Regions from separate parts of the Arthrobacter sp. NPDC080073 genome, predicted to be linked through region 3. Evidence: riboswitches for the same ligand, from Rfam matches in the RefSeq annotation. Region 3 holds a riboswitch; each other region holds the start of a gene.

Region 1 (9,901 bases), on a different contig from region 3:
ATCGCGCTCATGTTCGCATTGCAGGGAGCACCGGACCTCGCCTTGACGCAAATGCTGGTGGAGACCATCATCCTGGTGGCCTTCGTGCTCGCGATGCGCAGCCTCCCTCCGGAGCTCCGGGACCGCACCGGCGGCAAATACCGGGTGGTTCGCGTCATTATCGGCGTGGCGTTCGCGGTCACCATGATCTTCGTGGCGATCTACGCGATGGGCGCCCGCATTGCCGAGCCCGTCTCGCTCTCCTTCCCCCGGCTGGCCTACGAAGGCGGCGGCGGACTCAACGTGGTCAACGTGACGCTGGTGGACATCCGGGCGTGGGACACCTTCGGTGAGATCTCGGTGCTGGCAGTCGCCGCTACCGGCGTCGCGAGCTTGATCTTTGTCCGCAGCAGGGGTGAGCGCCTCAACAAGGCCGCCACGATTCCCGAAGGCACGGTGGGAAGGCGCGCCGGCACCGGGGGCAGTTCGCGCGAGGACGCTTCGCTGGCACTCGTGCGCAAGTTCGCCGGTTCCCTGGCCGACCCCTGGCTGGTGGCCGGCCGAACCCTGGCACCGGAACGGCGTTCCATCATCTTCGAAGTGGTCACGCGGCTGATTTTCCACTCGATGATCGTCTTCTCCGTGTACCTCCTGCTGGCCGGACACAACCTTCCGGGGGGCGGCTTCGCCGGCGGACTCACGGCCGGACTCGCCCTGACCATCCGCTACCTCGCCGGCGGACGGTTCGAGTTGCGGGAAGCCGCACCGATCAGTGCCGGCATGCTGCTGGGAACCGGTCTTGCGACGGCGGCCGCAGCAGGCTTCGTGCCGCTCCTCCTGGGCGGCCAGGTGTTCCAGAGCGCCATCATCGAGTTCTGGCTACCACTGTTCGGTGACATCAAGTTCGTGACCTCCACGATCTTCGACATCGGCGTGTACCTCGTGGTCGTGGGCCTGGCCCTGGACGTGCTGCGCAGCTTGGGAGCCGAGATCGACGAACACTTCGAAGAGACCGCCAGCGGAGACACCAGGGCTTCACGGGACACCCGCGCCGAAGCACCCACCGCCAGTTCGACGTCGGCAACCACTTCGACGTCGGCAATCGCGTCGCCCGGGAAGGGGACCCCATGAGCGTCAACTTGACCTTGTTGATCGTCATGGGAGTGCTCTACGCCTGTGGCATCTATTTGATCCTGGAACGCAGCCTGACCCGCGTCCTCCTGGGGCTCATGCTCCTTGCCAACGCGACCAACCTGCTGATCCTCGCCACGGGAGGATATGCCGGACTTGCCCCGCTCTTCAGCAAATCGACGGATCCGCGGGACTACAACGATCCTTTGCCGCAAGCCTTGATCCTGACGTCGATCGTGATTTCCTTCGCGGTGACGGCATTCATGCTCGGCATCATCTACCGGACCTGGGCGTTGGCACGCCAAGACGACATCCAGGACGACGCCGAGGACCGCCGGGTCGCGAAGACGCCCAGCTTTGACGCCGAAGACGATTCCGTGGTTCCCGAGGAAACGTCCGAATTCCCGGTCACGGCAGTCACCGAAGCAGCCAAGGAAGGGGGGCTCCTGTGAACATCGCCAGCCTGGCGCCGCTCGCCGTCGTACTTCCCATCCTCGGTGCCGCACTGACGTTCGCCTTGAACAGGAACCCGCTGGCCCAACGCGCGGTCAGCATCGGTTTGTTGTCCCTTACCCTGCTCCTGGAATTCTGGCTCCTTGCCTCGGTATGGACCACGGGCACCGCATCGGTCACCCTGGGTGGCTGGCAGCCGCCGTTCGGGGTGGTGATGGTGGTAGACCAGTTCTCCTCGCTCATGTTGGTGGTCTCTTCCGTCATCAGCCTCGCGGTGCTCATCTATGCCACCGGCCAGGGCATGGCCGACGGCGACCGCGAGGCACCCGTGTCGATCTTCCACCCGACCTACCTGATCCTGGTGGCCGGCGTCTCGAACGCCTTCCTCACAGGTGATCTCTTCAACCTGTACGTGGGCTTCGAGATCCTGCTGACGGCGAGCTACGTGCTCATGACGCTCGGCGGCACCGGCCCGCGCATCCGCGCCGGAGTGACGTACGTGGTGGTTTCCGTCGTCTCTTCAGTGTTGTTCCTGATCGCCATCGCGATGATCTACGGAGCCACCGGGACCATCACCATGGCCGATCTCGCGATCAAGCTGGGCGGACTGGACCCGGGCACCAGGAACCTGCTCCATGTCATGCTGCTGGTGGCCTTCGGCATAAAGGCTGCCGTGTTCCCGCTGTCCTTCTGGCTGCCCGACTCGTACCCGACCGCGCCAGCACCGGTCACCGCCGTCTTCGCCGGCCTGCTCACCAAGGTGGGCGTCTACGCCATGGTCCGCACGGAGACCCTGCTCTTCCCGGGCGACACCTTGAATGCCCCGCTCATGGTGGTGGCGCTCCTGACTATGCTGGTGGGCATTCTCGGCGCCATAGCCCAGAGCGACATCAAACGATTACTCTCCTTCACCTTGGTCAGCCACATCGGCTACATGGTGTTCGGGCTGGCCATGTCGTCGGTTGCCGGGCTCGCGGCCGCCGTCTTCTATGTGGCCCACCACATCACGGTCCAAACGAGCCTGTTCCTCGTCACTGGCTTGATCGAGCGCCGCGGTGGCAGCTCCTCCATGGACAGGCTGGGCGGGCTTGCGAAGCTGTCTCCGCTTCTCGCGCTTTTGTTCTTCATTCCGGCGATGAACCTTGCCGGAATCCCGCCTTTCTCCGGGTTCCTGGGGAAGCTCGGACTCCTGCAGGCTGGCATTGCCCTCGGGACACCGCTGGCCATTACCTTGGTGGTGGGCGGCGTTGTCACCAGCCTCTTGACCTTGCTGGCAATTGCCCGCGTCTGGAACCGCGCATTCTGGCGGAAGCCCGAAGACGCCGAGTACCCGGCCGCGGCCCTCAAGGACACGGCAGCCATCGGCCTGCTTCCGCGGACGATGGTAGGGCCGACGGCCGCACTGGTGGTCTTCGGCGTGGCGCTGACCGTCTTCGCCGGTCCGCTGTTCCAATTGGCCGGGAACTCCGCGGAACAGATGCTGGACCGCACGGCCTACATCCATTCCGTGCTCGGCGGGAGCGCCAAGGTTCCGCAGATCGCTGCACCGCAAGGTGACGCGCCCGCCGGGGCTTCGCCGGGCGCGCCGACTCCTGTGCAGGGAGGCGGCAAGTGAGCCGCAAGCGGATTTCGTTCCGCACCGAGTTGCCCCTGCTCGTCTGGCTGGTGGTTGTCTGGGGTGCGCTCTGGCGGGATTTCAGCCCGGGCAACCTGGTGTTCGGTGCGCTGATCGCGGTGGTGGTAGCCAGGATCTTCTACTTGCCTCCCGTAGAGCTCAGCGGACGATTCAACGTGCTGCGCGCCATTCCCTTCGCCGTGGTGTTCCTTGGCAAAGTGGTGGCCGCGAGCTTCCAGGTCATGTACTTGGCGGTCTTCCGAGGGCCTTCGGTAACCAACGCCGTGGTCGCGGTTCCCCTGCGTAGCCGTTCCGACCTCATGGTGACCGCCACCGGGCACGTGATTTCGCTGATTCCGGGTTCTTTGGTGGTGGAGGTGGACCGTTCCACGTCCACGCTCTACATCCACGGGCTCAATGTCCGCAACGATGCGGACACCGCCAAGCTGCGCAAGGAAGTCCAGGATACGGAGGCCTCGCTGATCCGGATCATGGGTACCCGCGCGGAAATGGACGCACTCCAGGCCGAAGGCAGGCCTGCAACGAGGGGAGCTGGTTCGTGAAAGACATCGTGCTCATCGTTACGGCGGTGATTCTCAGCCTCGCGGCGGCAGGCGCGATCTACAGGATCGCCGTCGGGCCTTCCTTGCTGGACCGAGTGCTCGCCTCAGACGTGCTGCTCGCCATACTGGGCGCCGCGTTGGCCATCGACATGGCGGTCAACAGGCACCTCAACAACCTCGTGCTGCTCGTCGCACTGACGCTGATCGGGTTCGTTGGCTCGGTGACGGTGGCCCGCTTCGTGGCCGATCGGAGAGGACAGGTCAATGACTCCTAATGCCACGGGAGTTGATGGCGTCATCGATGCCGTTACTGCGGTCCTGCTGATAGCGGGAGCGCTGATGTCATTGGGGGCAGCAATCGGGCTGTTGCGTTTCCCGGACCTGATGAGCCGCATGCACGCAGCTACCAAGCCGCAAGTGCTGGGGTTGTTCCTCGTCTTGGCGGCCATCGGGCTGCAGATGCGCGAATGGTGGGTATGGCCGATCCTTGCCGTCGCCTGGATTTTCCAATTGCTGACAGTGCCCGTGTCCGCACACATGGTGGGCCGCGCTGGCTACCGCACCAAGCACCTCCACCCCGAGTTGCTCAGCATCGACGAACTCGAGGCCGTGGTGCTGCGGGCTGCCGGTCAACGGGCCGCGGAGGAGGCTCAAGAAGAGTCCTAGACGATGTCCTGCGTCTTCGAGAAGCGCGAGATGGCGCGCTGGGTACTGCGGCTCGCGAAAACCTGGATGACGGCGCTGACAGTCGCCGAAATCAGGGCGAAGGTCAGAGCCGAGCGCAGGCTTGCCTCCATGTCATCGTGACCCTTGGGAGGCTTCTTGCCTGTGGACTTTTCCCACAACGCATTGACGAGCTTGGTGCCGACAAAGCCTGCACCGATGCTCACGCCAGTGCCGAACAGTTTGATGAGGAGGTTCATTCCGGGACTCCTTGCGGGACGAAACAGGACTGTCCCCAGCCTAACCCCACTTCAGGGCAGTTCCGGAGCAACGGATGGCGCTTGGCGCCTCAGCCGGAAGAACTCCTCCAGGGCTCCTGGCTTCGGGCGGACGGGCACGATGTCACGGTCCTCCGCCAGTATCGCTTCCACCGTGCCGAGGGCGAGGAGCTCATCCAGCAACGCCAGCGTGGGCGGCATAAGTTTGAGGGTTCCGGTGGCTTCGGCGTCCAGGATTCCGCGGACCGGCATCCACAAGGACGATGACGCTTCCGTGGTTTGGTGCTTTGGGCCGGCACCGGAAAGCGGGCAGGCAAGGTAGAAGTACGTGTCGAAGCGCTTGGGTTGGTCTGCCGGGGTGACCCAGTTGGCCCACGGGCGGAGGGTGCCGGCGTCGAGCTTCAGCCCGGCCTCTTCAAACACCTCGCGCTGCGCGGCCGCCAGCACCCGGCCGGCGTTGAACCGGGCGGTAGAAGGCTCGACGGCTATGCTGCTCCGGTGCCATGCCGAGGCGTGCCGCTCGGCCACGTCGTCCGCGAAGTCCCAGCCGGAGCTGTCCGCCTGGTCCACTCGTCCCCCGGGAAAGACGACCATGCCGGCGGCGAAATCCATCGTGGTCACCCGGTGCTGGACGAACACTTCCAGCACGCGCCCGGCATCCGCGGGTATCTCCGGGCCTGCCGAAACTGCGTGGCCGGGGGTCTCGCGGACCAGGATCACGCTCGCGGCGAGCCTTGGTTCGGCCACCGTGGTGCTGTTCACTTCGCTAATGACTGCCAAGACCGCTCCTTTGCCCGCGCTGCGTCACATTCTGCTGGATCATTCTCCCAGTTTCTGCGGCCGCCCGCGCCATTCCGGGCCGGCCTGCGCCCACCCGGCGAGTGATCCAGCAGAATCCGTCGTTACTCGTTCCGGCACAGCGCCCGCAACCCCGTCAAGGTGTAAACTGAACCACGCCCAAAAGGGTGGATTGATAACGACAGGGGAGCGCCGCCGTCGGGCCCGCAGCAATGCGGCACGGAGGACGGGCGCTGAGAGTGCGGACAGCCGCAGACCCTCGAACCTGATCCGGCTAGTACCGGCGCAAGGGAGTCGAGTTCTCATAGTGTCCGGACCGGCGTGGCGGAAACCGCCCGCAGGCAACCGGAAACACTTTCCCCTCCTGTTCCTCAGGAGGACAAAATGACTGGTATTTCTGCAAGGCCGGGCCTCACCAAGCCTGGTTACAATTGGCGCGTCGTGGACATCGTCGTGGCGGCACTGATCTCGATCGCCGGTGGCGTGATCTTCTGGGCGTGGGACCAGATGGCTCTGGTTGCCACGCCTATGTCCGCGGGCTACCCTCCGCTGAGCGGCCTGATCGCCGGCGGTTGGATGATTCCGGCAGTGCTGGGCATGCTCATTGTCCGCAAGCCCGGTGCGGCGATTTTCTGCGAGACCGTTGCCGCCACCAGTGAACTCATCATGGGTTCGCAGTACGGCACCACGGTCCTGATCTCGGGCCTGCTCCAGGGTCTCGGCGCGGAACTCATCTTCCTAGCCTTCATGTACAAGAAGTTCAACCTACCGGTGTCGCTGCTGGCCGGTGCCGGTGCGGGCCTCTTCTGCGGTCTGAACGACTCCTTCCTGCCGTGGGGCTGGAACATCGCCTACGAACCCGGCGACAAGCTCGCGTACATCGTGTTCTGCACGATCTCCGGTGCCGTCATCGCCGGTGCCCTGGCCTGGATCGCGACCCGCGGCCTGGCCAAGACCGGTGTCCTGAGCGCGTTCGCGTCCCGCAAGGCCGCCTCGGAGCCTGTCTTTTCCTGATGCCCAGTCCTGATTCCGGCACCTCCGCTGTGGTGCGACCTGCCGCCATTTCCGCGCAAGGGTGGGGCTGGCGGCACGCTGGCCGCACCACGCAGGCCATCCACGCCTTGGACCTGGACATCCGCCCAGGCGAGCGCGTGCTCCTGCTTGGCCCCTCGGGCGCAGGCAAGTCGACGCTCCTGCATGCCCTCGCGGGCGTGCTGGGCGAGGAAGGTGACGACGCCGATGAGACCGGCTCGTTGCTGGTGGACGGCGTTTCGCCGAAGGCCCGGCGGGGCCGTGCCGGACTCATGCAGCAGGATCCCGAAACCCAGGTGGTGCTTTCCCGGCTGGGCGACGACGTCGCGTTCGGCGCCGAGAACCTTTGCGTGCCGCGGGAAGAGATCTGGAAGCGGGTCCATGAAGCGCTCGACGACGTCGGGCTGCGGAATAGTGCCAGCGGCAACTTTGCGCCCGACCACCCGACGTCGGCCCTCTCGGGCGGACAGAAACAGCGCCTTGCCCTGGCCGGAATCCTGGCGATGCGCCCTGGCCTGATCCTCCTGGACGAGCCGACCGCCAACCTGGACCCGGCCGGCGTGCTGGAAGTCCGCGATGCCGTGGGCCGTTGCCTGGACAAGACAGGCGCCACGTTGGTGGTGGTGGAGCACCGGGTCTCGGTCTGGAAAGACCTCGTGGACCGGATCGTGGTCCTCCAGCCGGGCAGCTCGTCCTCCGAGGGAGCGTCCACGCCGGGCATGCTCCTGGACGGCGATCCGGACACCGTTCTGGCGCAAGCAAGGGACATGCTCACTGCTGCGGGCGTCTGGGTGCCCGGGTACGTTCCGGCCACCCGGCCACGTTCCGGAACAGCAGCCGGTTCGGGAAGAGCCGCAGGCTCCGGAACAACCGCAGGCTCCGGGGCGGGGAGCGCGGGAGAGCTGCTGCTCGCCACCCAGGAGCTCGCGGTATCACGCGAACGGCCGCGGCGCCGGGGGTTCAAAACCATCCCGCCCCTTCCCGTGCAGGCCGGGCTCGACGCCGAAGTCTTCGCCGGGCAGGCGCTGACCATCACGGGCCCCAACGGGGCCGGAAAGTCGACCTTCGCTTTGACCCTAGCCGGCCTGTTGGCGCCGGTGTCCGGTACGGTGACTGCCGCCGTCGGGCTCAGTGACGGCGCCGGAACCGATCCGTTCAAGTGGAAAGCCCAGCAGCTGATCTCCCGCATCGGGACCGTGTTCCAAGAGCCCGAGCACCAGTTCGTCACCGGCCGCGTGCTTGATGAGCTCATGTTCGGCCCCAAGCACCTTGGCCACGGCGAGGATCGGGTGGACGAGTTGCTGGAGCGGTTGCGGCTGGGGCATCTCGTGGACGCCAATCCCTATACGCTCTCCGGGGGTGAAAAGCGGCGGCTGTCCGTGGCCACGGTGCTCGCTGCCCACCCCCGCGTCCTGGTGCTGGACGAACCGACTTTCGGCCAGGACGCGAACACTTGGGCCGAGCTTGCGTCGTTCCTGTCCGAACTGCTCGACGCCGGAACGTCCGTGGTTTCCGTGACCCACGACCAGGAATTCAGCGCTGTCCTGGGCGGCACCGAGATGCGGCTCGAGCCCGCGTTCCAAGGCGGGGCCCGGCAGGAAGCGGGTGCGGCATGAGGGAAGCCCTGACCCTGCGCGGCAATAATGCCCTCCTGACACGCGCGAATCCGCTGGCCAAGTTCGTCTCTGTCTTTCTGATCACCTTGGTGTTGGCGTTGTCCATCGACTTGGTGTCCGCCTCGACGGCGCTCCTCGGCGAACTGGCGCTGTTCCCCCTAGCGGGGCTCACCGTGCGCTTGCTGTGGCAGCGCGGCTGGCCCCTGATCATGGCGGCAGCGCTTGGCGGCTGGAGCACCGCGATCCTGTCGGCCGACAGCGGCAGGATACTGCTCGACGTCGGGATCTGGTCGATCAGCGAAGGCTCGCTTCAGCTGGGACTCGGGTTCATGCTGCGCGGCTTGGCGATCGCACTGCCGGCCATCCTCCTGATGAGCTGCACCGACCCCACCGACCTCGCCGACGCCCTGGCGCAGAAGGCGAAACTGCCGCACCGTTTTGTCCTGGGCACCTTGGCCGCGCTGAGGCTCGTGGGGCTCATGGCGGAGGAGTGGCAGACCATCGGCATGGCACGGCGCGCGCGGGGTGTCGGCTCGCACGGGAGCCCGCCGCAACGCTTCAAGGCCATGCTCGGCCAAAGCTTCGGGCTGTTGGTCCAGGCGATCCGTCGGGCGTCCCGCTTGGCTGTGACCATGGAAGCGCGCGGCTTCGGCGGTGGACGCCGGACCTGGGCGCGCGAATCCACCTACAGCCGCCTGGACCTTTGGGTCCTGGCCGGCGGTTTGTTCATCGCAGCCGCGGCCGTACTGGCCGCTCAATGGGCAGGTACCTGGCACTTCGTCTGGTTGAAGCAGGGCTAGCTTGCTTACGGGGGCAGCTGTCAACCCTTGACAACGTGTATATCGCACGAGACGACTATCATGCCCTAGATTTGGAGTGTTGCAATACAAGACCTTCGGTCGATAGACCATTTGTGATATTTTTTGGTTATGACGCAACCGACTGCCGAACATGTAGGTCTCCTTCTTCGCGACGCCCGTAGTGAAAAGGGCTGGACACAGGGGCAGCTCGCCTCGGAACTGGGCACCAGCCAAAGCGCCATTGCCCGAATGGAACAGGGCAAGCAGAATCTCAGCCTCCGCATGATCGAACGCCTTGAGTCGATCTTTGGGCGAACCATCGTCAAAGTCGGCAAACGGCAGATGACCCACCTGCGCGTGGAGGGCGGACGCACGCTCTCCGGCTCCGTGGACGTCAACAGCAGCAAGAATGCCGGCGTCGCTCTGCTTTGCGCGAGCCTCATCAACCGCGGCACCACCACCTTGCGCCGGCTGGCCCGGATCGAGGAAGTCAACCGGATCGTCGAGGTTTTGACCTCCATCGGTGTCGAGTGCACCTGGCTGAACGGCAACGACCTGCGCATCCGTCGCCCGGAAACCCTTGACCTCGCCTCCATGGACGTGGAGGCTGCTCGCCGCACCCGCAGCGTCATCATGCTGCTGGGCCCCCTCCTCGATGAAGCGGCCTCGTATCAGCTGCCCTACGCCGGCGGTTGCGATCTTGGGACTCGAACCGTGGAACCGCACATGCAGGCGTTGCGGCAGTTCGGACTCTCGGTGGAGGCCAAGTCCGGCTTCTATTCCGTGCAGGCCCCGCCGGCCGACGCCGACCACCGCACCTTTGTCCTCACGGAGCGCGGTGACACCGTGACGGAGAACGCCATCATGGCCGCCGCGCACCGCAGCGGTACCACCGTGATCCGCAATGCCAGCCCCAATTACATGGTGCAGGACCTCTGTTTCTACCTGCAGGGGCTCGGTGTCGTGATCGACG
Region 2 (9,901 bases), on a different contig from region 3:
CGCGGTATTCCTCCGGAATGGCAAGGTCCTCGTTCTTGAAGTAGAGCCCGGGTTCGATGGTGAACACCATGCCCTCGGTGAGTACGCCGTCCAGGTAGAGGTCACGCCTGGCCTGGGCACAGTCGTGGACGTCCAGGCCCAGGTGGTGGCTCGTACCGTGCGGCATCCAGCGGCGGTGCTGCTGGCCTTCGGCACTGATGGCTTCCTCGACGGAGACGGGAAGCAGGCCCCACTCGGCCAGGCGCTCCGCGAGGACCGTGGTGGCCGCAGTGTGGATATCGCGGAACTTCACGCCCGGCTGGGCCGCGGCGAATCCGGCGTCGGCGGCGTCAAGGACGGCTTCGTAGACCTTGCGCTGGACGTCCGAGAACTTTCCATTGGCGGGAATGGTGCGGGTGACGTCGGCGGTGTAGAGCGAATCTGCCTCTACGCCGGCGTCGAGCAGCACGAGTTCCCCGGCGTTGACCTTGCCCGTGTTCCGCGTCCAGTGCAGCACCGTGGCGTTGTTTCCGGCGGCAGCGATGGTGTCGTAGCCGAGCTCGTTCCCTTCTTCACGGGCACGCGCGAAGAAAGCACCTTCGATGACGCGCTCGCCGCGGTGGTGGGTCATGGCGCGGGGGAGGGCGCGGACGACGTCGGCGAAACCCTCCACGGTCGCGGACACGGCGATCTTCATTTGCTCGATTTCCCAGGCGTCCTTGAGCAAGCGCAGCTCGGAAAGCGCCTCGCTCAGCAGCTCGTCGAGGGCATCGAGTTCGCCGAGGTCCAGGTTTTCCGGATCCTTGGCTGTGTTGTAGCGGGCGGTGTCCACGAGGGCGTCGATGTTCTCGTCGACTTTGCGGACCAGGCGAATGGAGATGCCACCGATTTCCGGGGCACCTACGTTCTTCGTGATGGCCATCTCGAGTTCGTCGATGTGCGCGGTCCTGAGCCCGAGGCGCGCTTCGAATTCGGTGAGCGTCGGGCGAGCGCCGATCCAGAACTCGCCGGAACGCGAGTCGGCGTAGAACTGTTCCGTGTCCCGGCCGGCCAGCGGACGGAAGTAGAGCGTCGCGAGGTGGTTGCCGCCGTCGTCGCCGGTTCCCTCCTCGACAGGTTCCAGGACCAGCACGGCATCGGGCTCGTGGTCCAGGCCCAAGCCCGTGAGGTGGGCAAATCCGGAGTGGGGGCGGAAGCGGTAGTCGCAATCGTTCGAGCGGACCTTGAGCGGGCCCGCCGGTACGACGAGGCGCAGGCCCGCGAACTTGTCGGAGATGGCCCGACGACGCGTGGCGGCATGGTCTGCGACGGCGTCACGCGCAGGGGTCACCTGCGGCGCTGGCGCCCAATTGCTGGCCATGAACGCCTTGAAGGCATCGGATGTGGGCCGCTGGGAGCGGTTGTTGACGCGCTCCTCCAGGGGCTGGGAGGCTGTGGTTTCACCGTTTTGGGTGTTATCTGCATCGTTCACCGTCCAATAGTCCCATCCAGGCCGATACTAGGCCAGCGGCGCAGCGGTCCAAGCCGTCCCTCATCAAATACGCTTGGAAAGTGAAGATCGACCTGCACGCGCACTCCAATGTTTCCGACGGGACCGAGGCTCCCGCGGGAGTGATCGCTTCCGCATCTGCCGCGGGGCTGGATGTGGTGGCCTTGACCGACCACGATTCCACTGACGGATGGGAGCAGGCCTCCGTCGCGGCCCTCGAATTCGGGGTGGCTTTCGTGCCGGGAATGGAGATTTCGTGCCGCACCCGGGAGGGGATCAGCGTCCATCTGCTGAGCTACCTCCATGATCCCGGACACCCCGGCCTGCTCGAGGAAATCACCAAAGCGAAAGACGCGAGGCTCACCCGCGCCAAGCGCATGGTCACGCTCCTGGCCGAGGACTACCCCTTGAGCTGGGATGATGTCATCCATCATGTGGCTCCCGGTGCCACTGTGGGCCGGCCCCACATCGCCGACGCCCTCGTGGCGGCCGGTGCGGTCGAGAGCCGCTCAGAGGCGTTCACCGCGATCCTGACGTCGCACTCGCGCTACTTCGTGCAGCACTACGCACCGGACCCGGCGCTCGCCGTCGAGCTCGTCCGGGCGGCGGGCGGTGTTCCCGTCTTCGCGCATCCGGTGGCCTCGGCCCGCGGCCGGGTGGTCGGGGAACGGACCTACGGGGAAATGATCGATGCGGGCCTCATGGGGCTGGAAGTGGAACACCGCGACAACCCGGAGGAGGGCCGCGTGTTCCTGCGGCGACTGGCCGCCGAACACGGGCTGTTCATCACCGGTTCCTCCGACTACCACGGAACCGGCAAACCCAATCTGCTCGGGGAGAACCTGACGTCCCCCGATGTCCTGGCCCGCATCGAGGAACTGGGCACGGGGAGTTCGGTGGTCCGCTAGCCGGGGTAGAAAGCGGCCTTGCCGTCCAAGCGCTTCCGCATCACTTCGATGGCCGGGGCGTTCTGGTCCACGCACACGAACTTGCGCTCGAGTTTCGCCGCGACCGAACCGAGCGTGCCTGAGCCGGCGAAGAAGTCGAGGCACCAGTCTCCCGGCCGGCTGGACGCGGTGACGATCCGCCGGACCAGGCCTTCGGGCTTTTGCGTCGGATAGCCGGTCTTTTCCCGGCCGGTCGGGGAAACGATGGTGTGCCACCAAACGTCCGTGGGAAGCTTCCCCAGTTCCCTTTTGGCCGGCGTCACGAGGCCCGGCGCCATGTACGGCTCACGGTCGACCTCGGCGTTGTCGAAGTGGTACTTCGCAGGGTTCTTGACGTACACGAGGATGTTGTCGTGCTTGGTGGGCCAGCGGTTCTTGGCGCGTGCGCCGTAGTCGTAGGCCCAGATGATCTCGTTCAGGAAACACTCCCTGCCGAAGATCGAGTCCAGCATGACCTTGGCGTAGTGCACTTCGCGGTAGTCCAGATGCAGGTACAGGGTGCCGTCGTCGGCGAGCAGCCGCCAAGCCTCCACGAGCCGGGGTTCCAGGAAGGACCAGTAGTCGCTGAAAGCGTCGTCGTATTTGTGCAGGGCGCCCTTGATGGTGTCATAGGAGCGTCCTTTGAAGCCGACGCGGTCGCCGTCGCCGTCGGCGTTGCGGACCATGCGCGTTTCCTGGCGGCTCTGGACCCGGCCCGTATTGAAGGGCGGGTCGACGTAAATCAGTGTGAAGGCGCCGTCCGGCAGCGTCGGGAGGAAATCCGCGTTGTCCGCGTGAACCACCAAATTGCTGCCGTCCGGCGCCCAAACAATGTCAGTCATCGAGGCCGTTAAGCCTCGGTGCTCTCACCGGATGCACCGGAAGCGGACACCACTTCGCCGTTGCGGCGGCGGGTGCGGGAGCGGCGTGCGCGGGACGGCTTGTCCGTGCCCTCGCCGGACTGTGCCTGCCCGGATTGGGGCTCGGCAGACTGAACTGAACCTTCAGCGGGGGCTGCTTCGCCTTCGGAGGTACGACGGCGGCGGGTGCGGTTGCGTCCGCCCTCACCGTCTCCTTCGCGGGACGGAGCGTCGCCTGACCTGGGAGCGCGGCGGGCGCCTTCACGGCCACCATCACGCCCGCCGTCGCGGCCCGTGCGTCCACGCCCGGAATCGCCGCTGGAACGGGAGTTCTTCTTGCCGGTCTCGCCCAGGTCTTCCAGGACCTCGGCGTCGACGCCCGCGAGGGTGCGCTTGTCGCGGGGCAGGCGGCCCTTGGTGCCCGCGGGGATGTCCAGTTCCTCGAAAAGGTGCGGCGACGAGGAGTAGGTTTCCACGGGCTCCGGGTAGCTCAGGCCCAGGGCCTTGTTGATCAGGCCCCAGCGCGGCATGTCGTCCCAATCGACGAACGTCACGGCCGTGCCCTTGTTGCCTGCGCGGCCGGTGCGGCCGACGCGGTGCAAGTAGATCTTTTCGTCTTCGACGCACTGGTAGTTGATCACGTGCGTGACGTCATCGACGTCGATGCCGCGGGCCGCGACGTCGGTGGCCACGAGGACGTCCACCTTGTTGTTGCGGAAGGCCCGGAGCGCCTGCTCGCGGGCGCCCTGGCCCAGGTCACCGTGGATGGCGGCGGCCGCGAAACCGCGGTCTACGAGTTCTTCGGCAACCTTGGCCGCGGTGCGCTTGGTCTTGGTGAAGATGATGGTCCGGCCGCGGCCGCGGGCCTGCAGGATGCGGGCGACGACCTCGACCTTGTCCATGCTGTGGGCACGGTAGATGAGCTGCCGGATGTCCCGCTTGGTCAGGCCTTCGTCGTCAGGGTCGGCGGCACGGATGTGCGTGGGCTGCGTCATGTAACGGCGGGCCATGGCGATGACCGGGCCGGGCATTGTGGCCGAGAAGAGGAGGGTCTGGCGGACGGCGGGTGTGCCGGCAATCAGGGTTTCGACGTCGGGAAGGAAGCCGAGGTCGAGCATCTCGTCTGCTTCGTCGAGAATCACCATGCGAACGTTCTTCAGGTTCAGGTGCCTCTGCTTGTAGAGGTCGATCAAACGGCCGGGCGTGCCGACAACAACCTCGACACCCTTTTGCAGGGCTTCGATCTGGGGCTCGTAGGCGCGGCCGCCATAGATGGTGGCGATGCGGGCGTTGCGCTTCCGGGATGCCGTCTGCAGGTCGTTGGCAACCTGAACGGCGAGTTCGCGGGTAGGAACAATCACGAGGGCCTGGGGTGCACCCGGGACAGCGAGCTTGTCGTGGCCGGCGTCGCCGGGTCCAACGACGCGCTGCAGCGCCGGAATGCCGAAACCGAGGGTCTTTCCGGTACCGGTCTTGGCCTGGCCGATGATGTCGTGACCGCCCAGCGCGACCGGGAGGGTCATGGCCTGGATGGGAAACGGGTGGGTGATTCCGGCGTCGGCGAGGGATTCAACGATGTCGGCGCGGACGTTGTAGTCGGCGAAGGTCTTTTCTGCGATCTCGTGGGGTGTCTCATCCGAGGAAATGGTTTCCTCGGGTTCGATCGTTTCGGTTCCGTCTGTCAGAACTTCATGGGTGTGCAATTCACTCACAGTGGAGTTTTCCTTATTCATTTGGGCTGCGCTGCGTGCTCAACGGTTGTGGCAGGGCCGTTCCGGAGCACGGATGGGCGCAAGCAAATCCAGTGGAAGCCGATCGCGGGCTATCTAAATACTGGCACTGGGGACCAGCTGGTGTATCTCAAGATCGCGTAGGGGCGGGCTTGTTGATGTCAAAAAATTAACTGAATCAACGACCGGGCATCCATTACTACTCACCCAGTCTAGCGTCTGGGGGCGATAATCCCCGGATCGCGGCTCCGGCCCTGCGGACGGAATGCGCTAGGGGAGCAGTTCGAAGGTGATTTGGCGGGTGGCAATGTCCGCGTCGAGCAGTTTCACGCGGACCTTCGTGCCCGACTCCATTTCGCCGTCGCAACGGGCGGTGACCGCGGGCTCGGCGATCTGGACGATGCCGTACGGGCCGTGCGGGGTTCCGTTCCCATTGCCATTGCCGTTGTTGCCGTTGGTGCTGTTCCCGTTGCCGTTTCCGTTGTTCCTGGCCGGTTTCGATCCGGAAATCACTACCGCGTCGAATTCCTGTCCGATGTGGTTGACAAGGAGCGCTGCCTCGACGGTGTCCAGGGCGAGGCGCTCCATTTTGGCGGCAAGCTGGTCGGATGACGCCATGATCTCGGGCAGGCTCGGCAAAGCATGCCGGGCCCATGCAGGGATCTCTGTTCCATTGCTCAACGCTTCGCAGATGACCAGCACGAAACGATCGACAAGCCGGCGCAATGGCGCGGTGGTGTGGGCATACGGAGCCCCGATGGCTGACTGCATGACGCTTCCGGGCACCTCGCCGTCGAAAGGCGTGTACCCGGCACCACGGAAAAGCAGCCCCGCTGAATGGAGGATGGCGAGTTGCCGGGGGTCCTTTGCGTCGAGGGTCCGCAGGTACTCGCCATAGCTGGTCCCCTCGGTCCAGGGCTTCCCGAGTGCCCCCGCTTGCCGTTTGAAATGGAGCAGCGAGCGCTCGTCGGGGGCGGGCATGGTACGCAGGATTCCCACCTTGCCGTCGAGCATCAACTGGGCGGCGGCCATCCCGGTCATGAGCGAAATCTGGGCGTTCCAATCCTCCACCGGCAGCGAGGGAGCGGCGACGATCCTGTACCCCTCGCCGTCGGGCAGTTGGACGATTTCCTGCTCGGGCATGTTCAGGCTGGCCCCGCCACGGCGGCGTTCGAGTTCCACCCGCTTGAGCCCGACTTCCTTGAGCAGCTGCAGGACGGGATCAGCCGTTCCGGAATCGATCGCCCGCTGCACGCCCTTGTAGTCGAGCTTGGCGCGGCTTCGTATGCTCGCCCGACGCACGGAGACGGTGCGGAACTCCGCCTCGGCATCGAGTTCGAAGTCCCACACGAACGCGCCGCACGTCTGGCCGGCCAGCAAGCTCCCGGCATGCTCGCTGATGATCTCGGGGTGCAGCGGTATGCGGCCGTCAGGGGCATAGTACGTTTGCCCGCGGCGGCGGGTCTCGGCGTCGAGCGCGCCTCCCGGTGGCACAAAGGAGGGCACATCGGAGATGGCGTAGAGAACCCTGTAACCATCACCGGACCGGTCAATGAAGAGGGCCTGGTCGAGATCCGTGGAAGAGACGGGGTCGATCGTGATGAACGGGACGTCCGTGCAGTCCTGGGCCGGCAGGGTGTGTCCGGAAACAGCGGCTTCGGCGTCCCGCAGCGCTTCAGCGGGATAACCTGCGGGCAGCTCGAGTTCAGTCCGAAGCGCCGCCAGCGCTTCCGCGAGCCGGTTCGACGTTTCACTGACATTCGGGGCTAACCGCTGATGTGACACGAAAGTCAGGGTAACTCCAAAATCTTCCGGAGTCTCGCTAGGCCGCCGCTGCGTCCAAGGCAGCCAGGAGTGCCCGGGCTGCCGACGTCGGATCCTCCGCCTCAGTGATGGCGCGGACCACCACGATGCGGCTCGCGCCGGCCCGAACGACCTCTTCCACGTTGCTGAGATCGATGCCGCCGATCGCAAACCAGGGGAGCATAACCCCGCCGACGGTCTCTTCGTCTGCCTGCTTCACCGCGTTGGCGGCGTACTTCACCAGATCGAGCCCGACGGCGGAACGTCCCGGCTTGGTGGGCGTGGCCCACACGGGTCCGACGCAGAAGTAGTCCAGGCCGCTGCGGCCAGGCGACGCCGCGACGGCTGCGTCAATCTGATCCGGCGTGTGCGTGGAGAGGCCGATGATGGTGCGGTCGTGGAGCAGCTTGCGGGCCGAGCGCAGCGGAATGTCCTTTTGGCCGATATGGAACACCGGTGCGTTGGAGAGGGACGCCACGTCCGCGCGGTCGTTGACTGCCCAGAGACGGCCGTGACGGTGAGCCACGGAGCGCAGTGTCTCCAGGAGCTCCAGTTCCTCGGCCGCTTCAATCGTCTTGTCACGCAGTTGGATGATGTCCACGCCGCCCTCGAATGCGGCATCGACAAACTGCTCAAAATCCCCCTGTTGCTTCCGGGCGTCGGTGCAGAGGTACAGGCGGGCGGTGGTGTGGACATCGTGCGGGGTCATGGAAACAGAGTAGTTCCTCTAAACTGGGCTGGTACCGCGGGAGCCGCGGCGGCAGTCACAATCGCCGCGCGGCTGAGAGGGCTTCAGCGCCGACCGCTTGACCTGATCCGGCTAGTACCGGCGTAGGGAAGGACTCCATGGACGAAGTAAGCACCCAGCACCGACCCCTGCATGCGGATGTGGCGGTGATCGGGGGCGGTGTCATTGGCCTCGGCATCGCGTGGGAAGCCCGCCGGGCCGGCCGTTCGGTGGTCCTGATCGATCCTGTACCGGCGAGCGGCGGCACCTTCGCGGCGGCGGGCATGTTGGCGCCCGTCAGCGAACTGCATTACCAGGAAGAGGACCTCCTGGAGCTCATGCTCGAATCGTCGGCATTGTGGCCGGACTTCGAACGCAATGTGACCGGCTCACGCACCGGACGCACCACGGGTTACCGTACGACGCCGACCCTCGCCGTCGGTGCGGACGCTGCGGACCGCCGGGCGCTCGCCGACCTCCGGGATGTCCAGCTGGCCAACGGCCTGGTGGTGGAATCCGTGCCGCTGCGCGAAGCCCGGGAGCGTGAGCCGCTGTTGAGCCCGCAGATTTCCTGTGCCTTCGACATCCCGGGCGACCACCAAGTGGATCCGCGCCGGCTTTCGGCTGCGATTCTAGGCGCGCTTGCAGACCACCGGCCCGGCGATTCCAGCTGGATTGCAGGGGCCGAGGGCGGTTTTGCGGTCAGGGACACCGCGGCCGGCCTCCTGTGGGAGGACGGGCGCGTCGTCGGGGTTGTGCTCGGCTCAGGCATCGAAGTGCACGCCACCGAAACGGTGGTAGCCAACGGACTTGATGCCGCGCGCTTGAACGGCCTGCCGGATGGATTGTCGCTCCCGTTGCGTCCGGTGTACGGCGACATTCTTCGGCTGCGCGTCCCGGAGCACCTGCAACCCCTTGTCACGGCCACGGTCCGTGGGATGGTGCGCGGAGTGCCCGTCTACATCGTCCCCCGAGACGACGGGTCCGTGGTGATCGGCGCGACGCAACGCGAAGACGGCTTGTCGGAGTCCGGAGGAACGGCCAACCCGGTGTCAGCCGGCGGCGTGTACCAGTTGCTCCGCGACGCCCAGGTACTTGTCCCGGCCGTGGCCGAACTGGAACTCCTGGAAGCAACTGCCCGTGCGCGTCCGGGCACTCCGGACAATGCGCCGCTGCTGGGCAGGGTCGGCACTGAGGGCGGCGGGGACACGGCCGTGCACGGCCTCATCGTAGCCAGCGGCTTCTTCCGCCATGGCGTGCTCCTCACCCCGGCAGCGGCGAAAATCTGCGTCGGACTCATGGACGGCACCGTCGATCCCCGGTGGAACAAATTCCGCCCGGACCGCTTCTCCCGCCCGCTTGCAGCGGCACGGGCCTCAACAGCCCGCCCATCCTCCGATACCTCTAATCCCCTCCCGAAGGACCCCGCATGAACATCAAATTAAACGGCGCAGACCACACACTGAGTGACGACGCTTCGGTCACCACCCTCGTCAGCCACATCACCGGACGGGCCGTGGACCCCAGCGGCCAGGCGGCCGACGGACGCAAGATCGGCGTCGCCGTCGCACGCAATTCCGAAGTGGTGCCGCGCAGCCAGTGGGCTGCCACCGCGCTCGAAGAGGGCGACGAACTCGAAATCGTTACCGCAGTACAAGGAGGCTGAACGATGACCACAGCAAGCACCCAAGCAGCAAGCACCCGAACCGATCCCCTGATGATCGACGGTGTCGAGTTCGGCTCGCGCCTCATCATGGGGACCGGCGGAGCCCCGAGCCTGGACGGGCTGGGGGCAGCCTTGCTGGCTTCCGGCACCGAACTCACCACCGTTGCCATGCGGAGGTACTCCCCGACGGAAACAGGTTCGCTGTTCCAGTTGCTCGTTGACCACGGCATCCGTGTCCTGCCCAACACCGCCGGCTGTTTCACTGCCAAGGACGCTGTCATGACAGCCGAGCTTGCCCGGGAGGCCTTGGAAACGGATTGGGTGAAGCTCGAGGTCATTGCCGACGAACAGACCCTACTGCCTGATGCCGTGGAGCTCGTGGATGCAACAGAGAAACTCGTCGACCGCGGCTTCAAGGTCTTCGCCTACACCAACGACGACCCAGTGCTGGCGCTTCGCCTGGAAAACCTTGGAGCGACTGCGGTGATGCCCTTGGGTGCGCCTATCGGCACCGGCCTGGGCATCCTGAATCCGCACAACATCGAGCTGATTGTGTCCCGCGCTTCGGTGCCGGTAGTGCTCGACGCCGGCATCGGCACCGCGTCCGACGCCGTACTCGCCATGGAGCTCGGCTGCGACGCCGTGCTTCTGGCCACCGCAGTGACCCGTGCGCAGAACCCGGTGCAGATGGGCGAGGCCTTCAAACATGCGGTCATCGCCG
Region 3 (9,901 bases):
CTGCGCGGCGGAGGCAACAGTTGCGGCGAGCGAGGATTGGTCTTCGAAGAGCAAGGCTGTGTGGAAGAGCCCAGCCTCCCCGCGACCCGGGATCTGGAGCCCGGAGGCCGGCGCGAGGTGCACCAACGGCTTGCCGAGCCTGCCGAAGTAGAGTCCGCCATCCTGTTCGGCGACGACATCCAGCCCCAGTGCCCGCTGGTAGTAGTCGCCCATGAGCTTCATGTCCCCCACCTTGAGCATGACGGTACCCATGGTGAGTTCGGCAGGAAGAAGATCCTGGCTGGATGTGATGGTCATGTGAAACTCCCGGTTTATTGTGGCGCCGCCCTTCGGCAACCTCTATACATCTAAATTACTTGAAGCTTCAATTTATTCCTAATGCCCGCCACTTCCTGAAATATGCCCCTCAGCACGGTGCATCGCGGATTCAGCACCACCTCAAGGGACGCCCGGGGATCCTCCGGGTAGAGCACGACGTCGGCACTGGCACCTTCGCTGATGCCGTCGGCACCCAGCCACTCGCGGGCGGACCAGCAGGCGGCATCAAGGGCAGCGCCTGTCGGAAGGCCTGCACGGTGCAGTTCCAGGATTTCCTCGCCGATCCGGCCGTGCTTGATGACGCTTCCGGCGTCGGTTCCGGCGTACACCCGCACTCCGGCGTCGAATGCCTCGCCGACGCGTTCATGCCTGCGTTCCCACAGCCTGGTCATGTGGGCGGCGTAACGCGGGAACTTCGCTTCCGCCTGCTTCGCAATGTCCGGAAAAGTCGCAATGTTGATGAGGGTGGGGACGATCGGCACACCCTGGTCCAGGAGCCTGGGAATGTGATGCGGCAACAGGCCGGTGGCGTGCTCGATGCAGTCGATGCCGGCGTCGAGCATGTCGTCAATGGTCCCTTCGGCGAAGCAATGGGCAGTCACCCTGGCTCCCTCGGCATGTGCTGCCGAGATCGCGTCCTTGACGATGGCGGCCGGAAAAGACGGGCCGAGATCCCCGGCGGAACGGTCGATCCAGTCCCCTACGATCTTGACCCAGCCGTCTCCGAACCGCGCCTGTTTGCGCACCGCCTCCACCAGGTCCTCCGGCTCGACTTCTTCGGCCAGTCCGGGGATGTACCGGCGTTGCCTGGCAATGTGCCTGCCCGCGCGGATGATCCTGGGCATGTCCGTCCGGCGCTGCAGCCAGCGCGTGTCGCTTGCGGATCCGGCGTCGCGGATCAAGAGGGTCCCGGCGTTCCGGTCGGCCGCCGCCTGCAGTCGGGCAGTCTCATCGTCCACCGCTCCGCCCTTGCCCAGACCCACATGGCAATGCGCATCCACCAGGCCGGGCAACACCCATCCGTCCAGGACGACGTCGGGCGCAGCGGCGGGCGGCAAAAAGGTCAACCGTCCGTCGACCGACCAGAGACCGCGCCGTTCTTCTTTCGGTCCCGTGAGGACAGCGCCGCTGAACTCGATGATTTCCGCCATGATTCCACCTTAAACTCCGACGCCGTTCCCGGCTCGGTCACATTCGTCCTCGGTCACATCTCTCCCGGTTACCAACAGCTGTGGTAGCTTCGTCTACGACCACACGGGGGCCCTTGCAAGGGCTGAGATCGGGCTGACGCAGCCTGCGACCGTTGAACCTGTCCGGGTAATGCCGGCGAAGGAAGTGAGTAATCCTTTGAGCACCAAAGAAACACAGCTGAGCCCTACCCAAAACGGATCGGCGCAAGAGGTGACCCAATCCCTCAAGTCGCATTCCCTCGCGTTCCTGGAAGACACGAAGACGGGAATCCGGGTCCCCGTCACGGAAATCGCCCTGGAACCATCCCCCAACGGCCAGGCCAACGGGCCTTTCCAGGTGTACCGCACCGCAGGGCCGGGAAGTGATCCGGTGGTGGGCCTCGAGCCGTTCCGCAGCGAGTGGATCGAGGCCCGCGGCGACACCGAGGCATACAGCGGCCGCGAACGGAACCTGCTCGACGACGGCAAGTCGGCCGTGCGCCGCGGCGCCGCCTCCGCTGAGTGGAAGGGCGCACAGCCGGTGCCCCGCCGCGCCGTCGACGGCAAGACCGTGACGCAGATGCACTATGCCAAGCAGGGGATCGTGACGCCCGAAATGCAGTTCGTGGCACTTCGCGAGAACTGCGATGTTGAACTGGTCCGCAGCGAAGTGGCCGCCGGCCGGGCCATCATTCCCAACAACATCAACCACCCCGAATCCGAACCGATGATCATTGGCAAGGCCTTCCTCGTGAAGATCAACGCCAACATCGGAAACTCCGCGGTCACCAGCTCCATCGCCGAAGAAGTGGACAAGCTGCAGTGGGCCACGCAATGGGGCGCGGACACCGTGATGGACCTGTCCACGGGTGACGACATCCACACCACCCGCGAATGGATCATCCGCAACTCCCCTGTGCCGATCGGCACCGTGCCCATTTACCAGGCCCTTGAGAAGGTCAACGGTGAAGCCAACAAGCTCAACTGGGAGATCTTCCGCGACACCGTCATTGAACAGTGCGAGCAGGGTGTGGACTACATGACCATCCACGCCGGCGTGTTGCTTCGCTACGTGCCGCTCACCGCCAACCGCGTGACGGGCATTGTCTCCCGCGGCGGCTCCATCATGGCGGGCTGGTGCCTGGCGCACCACGAAGAAAACTTCCTGTACACCCACTTCGACGAGCTCTGCGAAATCTTCGCCAAGTACGACGTCGCGTTCTCCCTCGGCGACGGCTTGCGCCCGGGAGCGACGGCGGACGCCAACGACGCCGCGCAGTTCGCCGAGCTCGACACGCTCGCGGAGCTCACGAAGCGGGCGTGGAAGTACGACGTGCAGGTCATGGTCGAGGGCCCCGGGCACATCCCGTTCCACCTCGTCCGCGAGAACGTCGAGCGCCAGCAGGAGCTGTGCGACGGCGCCCCGTTCTACACACTCGGCCCGCTCGTGACCGACATTGCTCCGGGCTACGACCACATCACCTCCGCCATTGGCGCCACGGAGATCGCACGCCACGGAACCGCGATGCTCTGCTACGTCACCCCGAAGGAACACCTGGGCCTGCCGAACAAGGACGACGTCAAGACCGGCGTAATCACGTACAAAATCGCCGCCCACGCCGCTGACCTTGCCAAGGGACACCCCGGCGCCCACGAACGCGACGATGCCCTGTCCAAGGCCCGCTTCGAGTTCCGCTGGCGTGACCAGTTCGCGCTGTCATTGGATCCGGTCACCGCGGAATCGTTCCACGATGAGACGCTCCCCGCAGAACCGGCCAAAACGGCGCATTTCTGTTCCATGTGCGGACCGAAATTCTGCTCCATGCGCATCAGCCAGGACATCCGCGACGAGTACGGCTCCGCGGATTCCCAGGCCGCCATTGCGCAAATGTACAGCGGAATGCGCGAAAAGAGCGAGGAGTTCCTGGCATCGGGCGGCAAGGTCTACTTGCCCGAGCTCGAGGTTCCCGCAGGAAAGCCCGGAACGACGTCAGGAAGCCTGAACTGATCAGGAAGCCTGGACTGATCCGGCGCGGCTGACGTCCGCGATGAAGGAACGGATGATCCGGTCTCCTTCGACTGAGTCATGAGGCCGGTGTCCTCCAGCCGCAACGCGGTGGAGGGCGCCGGTTTCCTGCAAGTAGCCGGCGATCTCTTCGTAAAGGGGTTCCCAACCACCGGTCAGGACAAGCGTGGGTACCCCCGGCACAATATGCAGCGGCGCTTCCCACGGCGGAGCCTGGAGCCGCAGGCGCCGAGCGGTACGCCGGGCCTCCGGGGTGCTGAGGACGGCCGCCTCCGAGGAAAACGCCCTGCGGACGAATTCGCGTTGGTAATCGTCATCGCTGAGTTCGTGCCGGATCCGGTACAGCGGCTCCATGAGTGCCCGGTAAGCCGCGGTGGCGGGCAACTCGGCCGTCAATGAAAGACAAGCAGGTTCCACCAGCACGAGGGACCGGACCAGGTCCGGCCGCTCCACCGCGGCCAACATGGCTGAAATCGCGCCTTGGGAGTGCGCTACGACATGGCCTCCACGCGCGGGGCCGGAGGATGACGCAGGCTCCCGTCCCCCAAGGCACTCCAGGATAATGTCCACATCGGCGGCAACGTCGGATTCCAGGGGCTCGGCCTGCGCATCAAAACCGTGGCGTTTCAGGAACAGCGCGTCGTACTTCAACGCCATGCCGTGTTGTTTCGGCCAAGCGGCAGCGCCGAATGTACCGGCTCCGTGGACGAACACAACCCGCTGTTTTTGCATTCACCCAGCCTATGGCACGCGGCTGACAACCCAACTAACTAGCAATACATGCCGTTCTGAGCCCTCAAAATGACATGTATTGCCAGTCAGTTGGGTGGGACGGTTACTTGCCGCCGAGGAACTTCTCGAAGCCCTTGGGCAGGTTCAGCTTTGAGGGGTCGAAGTCGCCGGCACCCTGGCCGAATGCCGCGCCCGTGGGGACGGCTTTCGCACGCTTGTTCTCGGCGTCGCGCAGTTCCTGGGCCGCTTTGGCGGGGTTTCCGGAACGGGCCTTCTTCTTGGGCGCGTTCTTGCTTCCCTTCCGGGAACCGCCGCCACCGAGGCCGGGAATGCCAGGCATCCCGGGCATGCCGCCGCCCTGGGCCAGCTTCTTCATCATCTTCTGGGCCTGCGCGAAACGCTCCAGGAGGCCGTTGACCTCGGAGACGTGGACACCGGAACCACGGGCGATGCGGGCGCGACGGGAACCGTTGATGATCTTCGGAGCCAAACGCTCGTGCGGGGTCATGGAGCGGACAATCGCCTCCACACGGTCGATTTCGCGCTCGTCGAACTGCTCCAGTTGCTGGCGGATGTTCTGCGCACCCGGCATCATCATGAGCATCTTCTTCATGGAGCCCATGTTGCGGATCTGCTGCATCTGGGCGAGGAAGTCGTCCAGGGTGAAGTCTTCCTGGTCGGCGAACTTCTTCGCCATCCGGGCGGCTTCATCCTTGTCCCAGTTCTTCTCGGCCTGCTCGATCAGGGTGAGAACGTCACCCATATCGAGGATGCGGGAAGCCATGCGGTCGGGGTGGAACAGTTCGAAGTCGTCGAGGCCTTCGCCGGTGGAGGCGAACATGACCGGCTTCCCGGTGACCGACGCTACCGAGAGGGCGGCACCACCGCGGGCGTCGCCGTCGAGCTTTGACAACACGACGCCGGTGAAGTTGACGCCTTCATCGAAGGCAACCGCCGTGTTGACGGCGTCCTGGCCGATCATGGAGTCGATCACGAACAGCACTTCGTTCGGGATGATCGCCTGGCGGATGCGGCGAGCCTGGTCCATCATTTCGGCGTCGACGCCGAGGCGGCCCGCGGTGTCCACGATCACGACGTCGTGCAGCTTCTGGCGGGCTTCCTCGACGCCGGCGCGTGCGACGGCGACAGGGTCGCCCGTGGGAACGTCCAGATCCGAGGTGGTGCCCGGGTGCGGCGCGAAGACGGGAACGCCGGCGCGTTCGCCGACAATCTGGAGCTGCGTCACGGCGTTGGGACGCTGGAGGTCGGCGGCAACCAGCACGGGGCTGTGGCCCTGGGCCTTGAGCCACTTGGCAAGCTTGCCCGCGAGGGTGGTCTTACCCGCACCCTGCAGGCCGGCGAGCATGATGATGGTTGGGCCGGTCTTCGCCAAGCGGATGCGTCGGGTCTCGCCGCCGAGGATCTCCTGGAGTTCCTCGTTGACGATCTTGACGATCTGCTGGCTCGGGTTCAGGGCCGCGGAAACCTCGGCGCCCAGGGCACGTTCACGGATGCGGCCGGTGAACTCGCGGACCACGGGAACGGCAACGTCGGCGTCCAGAAGGGCGCGCCGGATCTCGCGGACGGTGGCGTCGACGTCGGCCTCCGTGAGGCGGCCCTTGCCACGGAGATTCTTGAAGGTTGCTGTCAACCGGTCAGAGAGTGAATTGAACACGCGCCGTGCACTTCTTTCAATGGTCTACGGATGGCGGCCGTTCCGACGCACCACTATCTTGACGATTCCTGCCTCAAACAAATCTGACTCAACTGAGGGACTCGACTATCTAGGGTACCAAGACGCGCCTGCAAGATGGCATGCTGGCACAGTGACCAGCAAAACAACAGTAAATACGTTGCTCATCCTAGGCGCCTCCGGAGATCTGACGGGCCGATTGCTGTTGCCGGGCCTGGCCAGGCTCGTGGCCAACGGCCTCGCGGACGGCCTGAAGCTTGTCGGAGCAGGCTCCGACCCGTGGACGCCCCAGCAGTGGACAAAACGCGTCCGGGGCGCCTTCGAGGCGGCCGCCAAAGATGCAGGTGCCGCGGGCCGGAAAGCAATCGCGGCCTTGGAGAAAAGCACCGAATATCATCAAGTGGATGTCACGGCGGACGGCCAGCTCGCCACGCTCCTGGCCGGGCTCGAAGCGCCGATCGCCGTTTATTTCGCTTTGCCCCCGCACATCAGCCAGAAGGCCTGCGAGGTCCTCACCGCCGGGCAACTTCCTCCCGGAACAAGCCTGGTGATGGAGAAACCCTTCGGATCCAGTGCCGAATCCGCCCGCGAACTCAACAAGACCCTCGCCGCGTTGGTCCCGGAAGACCACATCCACCGCGTGGACCACTTCCTTGGCAAGGCCACCGTGTTCAACATCCTGGGCCTGCGCTTCGCCAACAGCTTCCTCGAGCCGGTGTGGAACCGGGACCACATCGAGAAGGTCGAGATCATCTTCGACGAAGACCTCGCACTCGAGGGGCGTGCGCGCTACTACGACGGCGCCGGCGCCCTCAAGGACATGATCCAGAGCCATTTGCTCCACATCATGGCGCTGCTGGCCATCGATCCGCCCGCCAGCATCGGCGAGCGCGATCTCCGCGACGCGATTTCAACGGTGCTGCGTGCGAGCAGCATCAGCGCACCCTACAAGAAGTCCACCCGACGGGCGCGGTACACAGCGGGCCGGATCGGCAACCGGGACGTGCCGGACTATGTCGCGGAAGCGGGCGTGGACCCTGCCCGGGAAACGGAAACACTCGCGGAAGTCGAAGTGGGAATCGACACTTGGCGCTGGAAAGGCGTCCCCTTCATCCTGCGTTCGGGAAAGGCATTGGGTGCCGCGCGGAAAGAGGCCATTGTCACCTTCCGGCCCGTTCCACACCTGCCGACCGGGTTCGAGGGCGTGGACTCCCCCAACCAACTGCGCATCGGGTTCGGTCCCGACACCCTGCAGCTCGACGTCGACGTCAACGGTCCCGGAAACATCTTCACGCTCAATCGCGTGACACTCAACGCGGAGTTGAATGCTTCCGATCTGCTGCCCTACGGAGAAGTGTTGGAAGGCATCATTACCGGCGATCCCCTGCTCTCAGTCCGCGGTGACACCGCCGTCGAATGCTGGCGGATCATCGAGCCCGTGATCAAGGCCTGGGCCAAGGATTCCGTACCGCTCGAAGAGTACGACGCCGGCGGGCCCGGTCCCGCGGACTGGCCCACCGCCGTCGGGGGCTAGCCGGCGCGCCCCACTCCTTCGGAAACGCGCACGCAAGAGGGGCCGGGTACCTTTCCAGGTACCCGGCCCCTCTTGCGCGTTGGTGTTAGATGGCTGCTGCGCCCCGCTCGCCCGTGCGCACACGGACGGCTTCGTAGACGTCCACAGTCCAGACCTTGCCGTCACCGGCACGGCCGGTATTGGAGGAAGCAATCAGGACATCGAGGATGTCGTCTGCCTGCTCGTCCGTGGCCAGGACCTCCACGCGGATCTTGGGAAGCAGGTCCACGTTGTACTCGGCCCCGCGGTACACCTCGGTGTAACCGCGCTGCCGGCCGTAGCCGCTGGCCGCGCTGACCGTCAGTCCCTGTACTCCGTATGCTTCGAGCCCCTCGCGGATAGCGTCGAGCTTCTCCGGGCGGACGATCGCCGTGATGAGTTTCATGCCTGGACACTCTCCTTGCCTGATACGGATGCTTCGTCAGCTGCTTCGGACGGTACCTTGCCCGTGATGAGGTCGTGAAGGGGCTGGAAGCTTCCGCCGTGGCCGCCGACGCCGAACTCGTATGCCGTTTCGGCGTGCAGGCTGAGGTCTGCACCGGCGATCTCCTGGCGTTCGGAGATCCGGAAGCCCATGAGCTTGTGGATCGGGTAGGCGATGATGAAGGTCATGACGCCGGTGAAGACGATCGAGCAAAGCGCCGCAAGGGACTGTGCAACCAGCTGGGTAGTACCGCCGCCGTAGAACAGGCCGGCTGCACCCTGGGTCGGGGTGGCGAGGAAGCCGATGGCCACCGTGCCGATGATGCCGGACACGAGGTGGACGCCGACGACATCCAGGGAGTCGTCGTAGCCGAGCTTGAACTTCAGGCCGACGGCGAGGGCCGAGGCAACGCCGGCTGCAACACCGAGGGCGATGGCGCCGAGCGGGGAAACGTTGGCACAAGCCGGGGTGATGGCAACCAGACCGGCGACGACACCCGAAGCAGCTCCGAGCGACGTGGGGTGGCCGTCACGGATGCGCTCCACGATAAGCCAGCCGAGCATGGCCGCTGCCGGAGCGGTCAGGGTGTTGATCCAGATGAGGCCCGCCTGCTCCACGGTTGCTGCTGCGCCGGCGTTGAAGCCGAACCAGCCGAACCAGAGGATTGCCGCACCGAGCATGACCAGAGGCACGTTGTGCGGGCGGTGGTTCGGGTCTTTGCCGAAGCCCTTGCGGTTGCCGATGATCAGGACGAGGATCAGGCCGGCCACACCGGCGTTGATGTGCACCACGGTGCCACCGGCAAAGTCGATGACGGGGGCGAACGTCTGGCCGAACCAGCCGTCCTTGGAGAAGAGGCCGCCGCCCCACACCATGTAAGCCATGGGGGCGTAGACCAGGGTGGCCCAGATCGGGGTGAAGAGCGTCCAGGCGGAGAACTTGGCACGGTCTGCGATAGCACCGGAGATCAGGGCCACGGTGATGATCGCGAAGGTGGCCGCGTAGCCTACCTTCAGGAGGTCAGCGGGATCCGTGAAGTTGTGCAGACCGAAGTGGCTGAACGGGTTTGCGAAGAGCTGGAAGAAGTTGTCCGTGTTGCTCGTGGACATCGATGCGCCCCACAAGACCCAGACGATGGTCACTGTGCCGATGGCGATGAAACTCATCATCATCATGTTCAGGGCGGCCTTGGCACGGGTCATGCCGCCATAGAAGAATGCCAGGCCCGGGGTCATGAACAGCACGAAGGCTGACGCGACCAGGAGCCAAACGAGACCGGCGCTGAATTCCATGGTCTACGTCCTCTCTGCTCTTTGTTGCGGACTTTGCCGCCTGTCCCAACGCATTTGCGTTCTAGATAAGAGTTTTGCGGGGCAGTGTTTCACCTGCGAAGGTTTTAGATTGCGGGGTTGTTACAAGAACTTCTCGAACGTAAATGGTGCATATCACCCTTGTTACGGATATGTTTCGTCAGTTCCACTTTCCCCGCGTTCCCACTACCCAGAGGACCCCGACACCATGACCGCAAGCCCCGAAACCCCCGCCAATCAAGGAGCGAGGGCCGCGAAGGCTGCAATGCCACGGGACATCAAGGTGATGTTGGCGGCGGCGTTCCTGATTGCATTGGGATTTGGGCTCGTCGCGCCCGTGCTCCCCCAGTTCGCCACGACTTTCGACGTCGGAGCAACGGCAGCCGCGGTGATCGTGAGCATTTTCGCCTTCATGCGCCTGGTGTTCGCTCCTGCCGGTGGTGCCCTGATGGGCCGCTTCGGCGAGCGTCCGGTCTACATTGCAGGTTTGCTGATTGTGGCGGCGTCGACGGCGGCCTGCGCTTTCGCCCAGAACTATTGGCAACTGCTGGTCTTCCGGGGCCTTGGCGGAGCCGGTTCCGTGATGTTCACTGTTGCGGCGATGGGCCTGTTGATCAGGCTCGCCCCTCCGGAAAGCCGTGGACGGGTCTCCGGCG

The links. Region 3 has a riboswitch for thiamine pyrophosphate ahead of thiC (phosphomethylpyrimidine synthase ThiC). Riboswitches for the same ligand answer to the same signal wherever they lie in the genome.
Region 1: another riboswitch for thiamine pyrophosphate. It lies ahead of AB0O52_RS15265 (ECF transporter S component); the one in region 3 lies ahead of thiC (phosphomethylpyrimidine synthase ThiC).
Region 2: another riboswitch for thiamine pyrophosphate. It lies ahead of thiO (glycine oxidase ThiO); the one in region 3 lies ahead of thiC (phosphomethylpyrimidine synthase ThiC).

The regions. Positions count from the first base shown of each region.
Region 1 is NZ_JBFBKR010000013.1:46,209-56,109, forward strand. It holds gene AB0O52_RS15225 (Na+/H+ antiporter subunit A) at 1-1,110, shown strand, start outside; gene AB0O52_RS15230 (Na(+)/H(+) antiporter subunit C) at 1,107-1,562, shown strand; gene AB0O52_RS15235 (Na+/H+ antiporter subunit D) at 1,559-3,178, shown strand; gene AB0O52_RS15240 (Na+/H+ antiporter subunit E) at 3,175-3,741, shown strand; gene AB0O52_RS15245 (monovalent cation/H+ antiporter complex subunit F) at 3,738-4,016, shown strand; gene mnhG (monovalent cation/H(+) antiporter subunit G) at 4,006-4,407, shown strand; gene AB0O52_RS15255 (DUF4235 domain-containing protein) at 4,404-4,664, opposite strand; gene AB0O52_RS15260 (NUDIX domain-containing protein) at 4,716-5,462, opposite strand; TPP riboswitch at 5,654-5,790, shown strand; gene AB0O52_RS15265 (ECF transporter S component) at 5,865-6,494, shown strand; gene AB0O52_RS15270 (ABC transporter ATP-binding protein) at 6,494-8,128, shown strand; gene AB0O52_RS15275 (energy-coupling factor transporter transmembrane component T) at 8,125-8,928, shown strand; gene AB0O52_RS15280 (UDP-N-acetylglucosamine 1-carboxyvinyltransferase) at 9,058-9,901, shown strand, end outside.
Region 2 is NZ_JBFBKR010000002.1:120,935-130,835, forward strand. It holds gene AB0O52_RS02780 (aminopeptidase P family protein) at 1-1,450, opposite strand, end outside; gene AB0O52_RS02785 (PHP domain-containing protein) at 1,531-2,376, shown strand; gene AB0O52_RS02790 (DNA methyltransferase) at 2,373-3,236, opposite strand; gene AB0O52_RS02795 (DEAD/DEAH box helicase) at 3,245-4,966, opposite strand; gene AB0O52_RS02800 (RNB domain-containing ribonuclease) at 5,255-6,769, opposite strand; gene thiE (thiamine phosphate synthase) at 6,807-7,496, opposite strand; TPP riboswitch at 7,523-7,642, shown strand; gene thiO (glycine oxidase ThiO) at 7,634-8,947, shown strand; gene thiS (sulfur carrier protein ThiS) at 8,944-9,180, shown strand; gene AB0O52_RS02820 (thiazole synthase) at 9,184-9,901, shown strand, end outside.
Region 3 is NZ_JBFBKR010000009.1:119,307-129,207, forward strand. It holds gene AB0O52_RS12495 (VOC family protein) at 1-297, opposite strand, end outside; gene AB0O52_RS12500 (amidohydrolase family protein) at 348-1,469, opposite strand; TPP riboswitch at 1,563-1,670, shown strand; gene thiC (phosphomethylpyrimidine synthase ThiC) at 1,666-3,495, shown strand; gene AB0O52_RS12510 (alpha/beta hydrolase) at 3,496-4,245, opposite strand; gene ffh (signal recognition particle protein) at 4,349-5,920, opposite strand; gene AB0O52_RS12520 (glucose-6-phosphate dehydrogenase) at 6,072-7,472, shown strand; gene AB0O52_RS12525 (P-II family nitrogen regulator) at 7,558-7,896, opposite strand; gene AB0O52_RS12530 (ammonium transporter) at 7,893-9,227, opposite strand; gene AB0O52_RS12535 (MFS transporter) at 9,454-9,901, shown strand, end outside.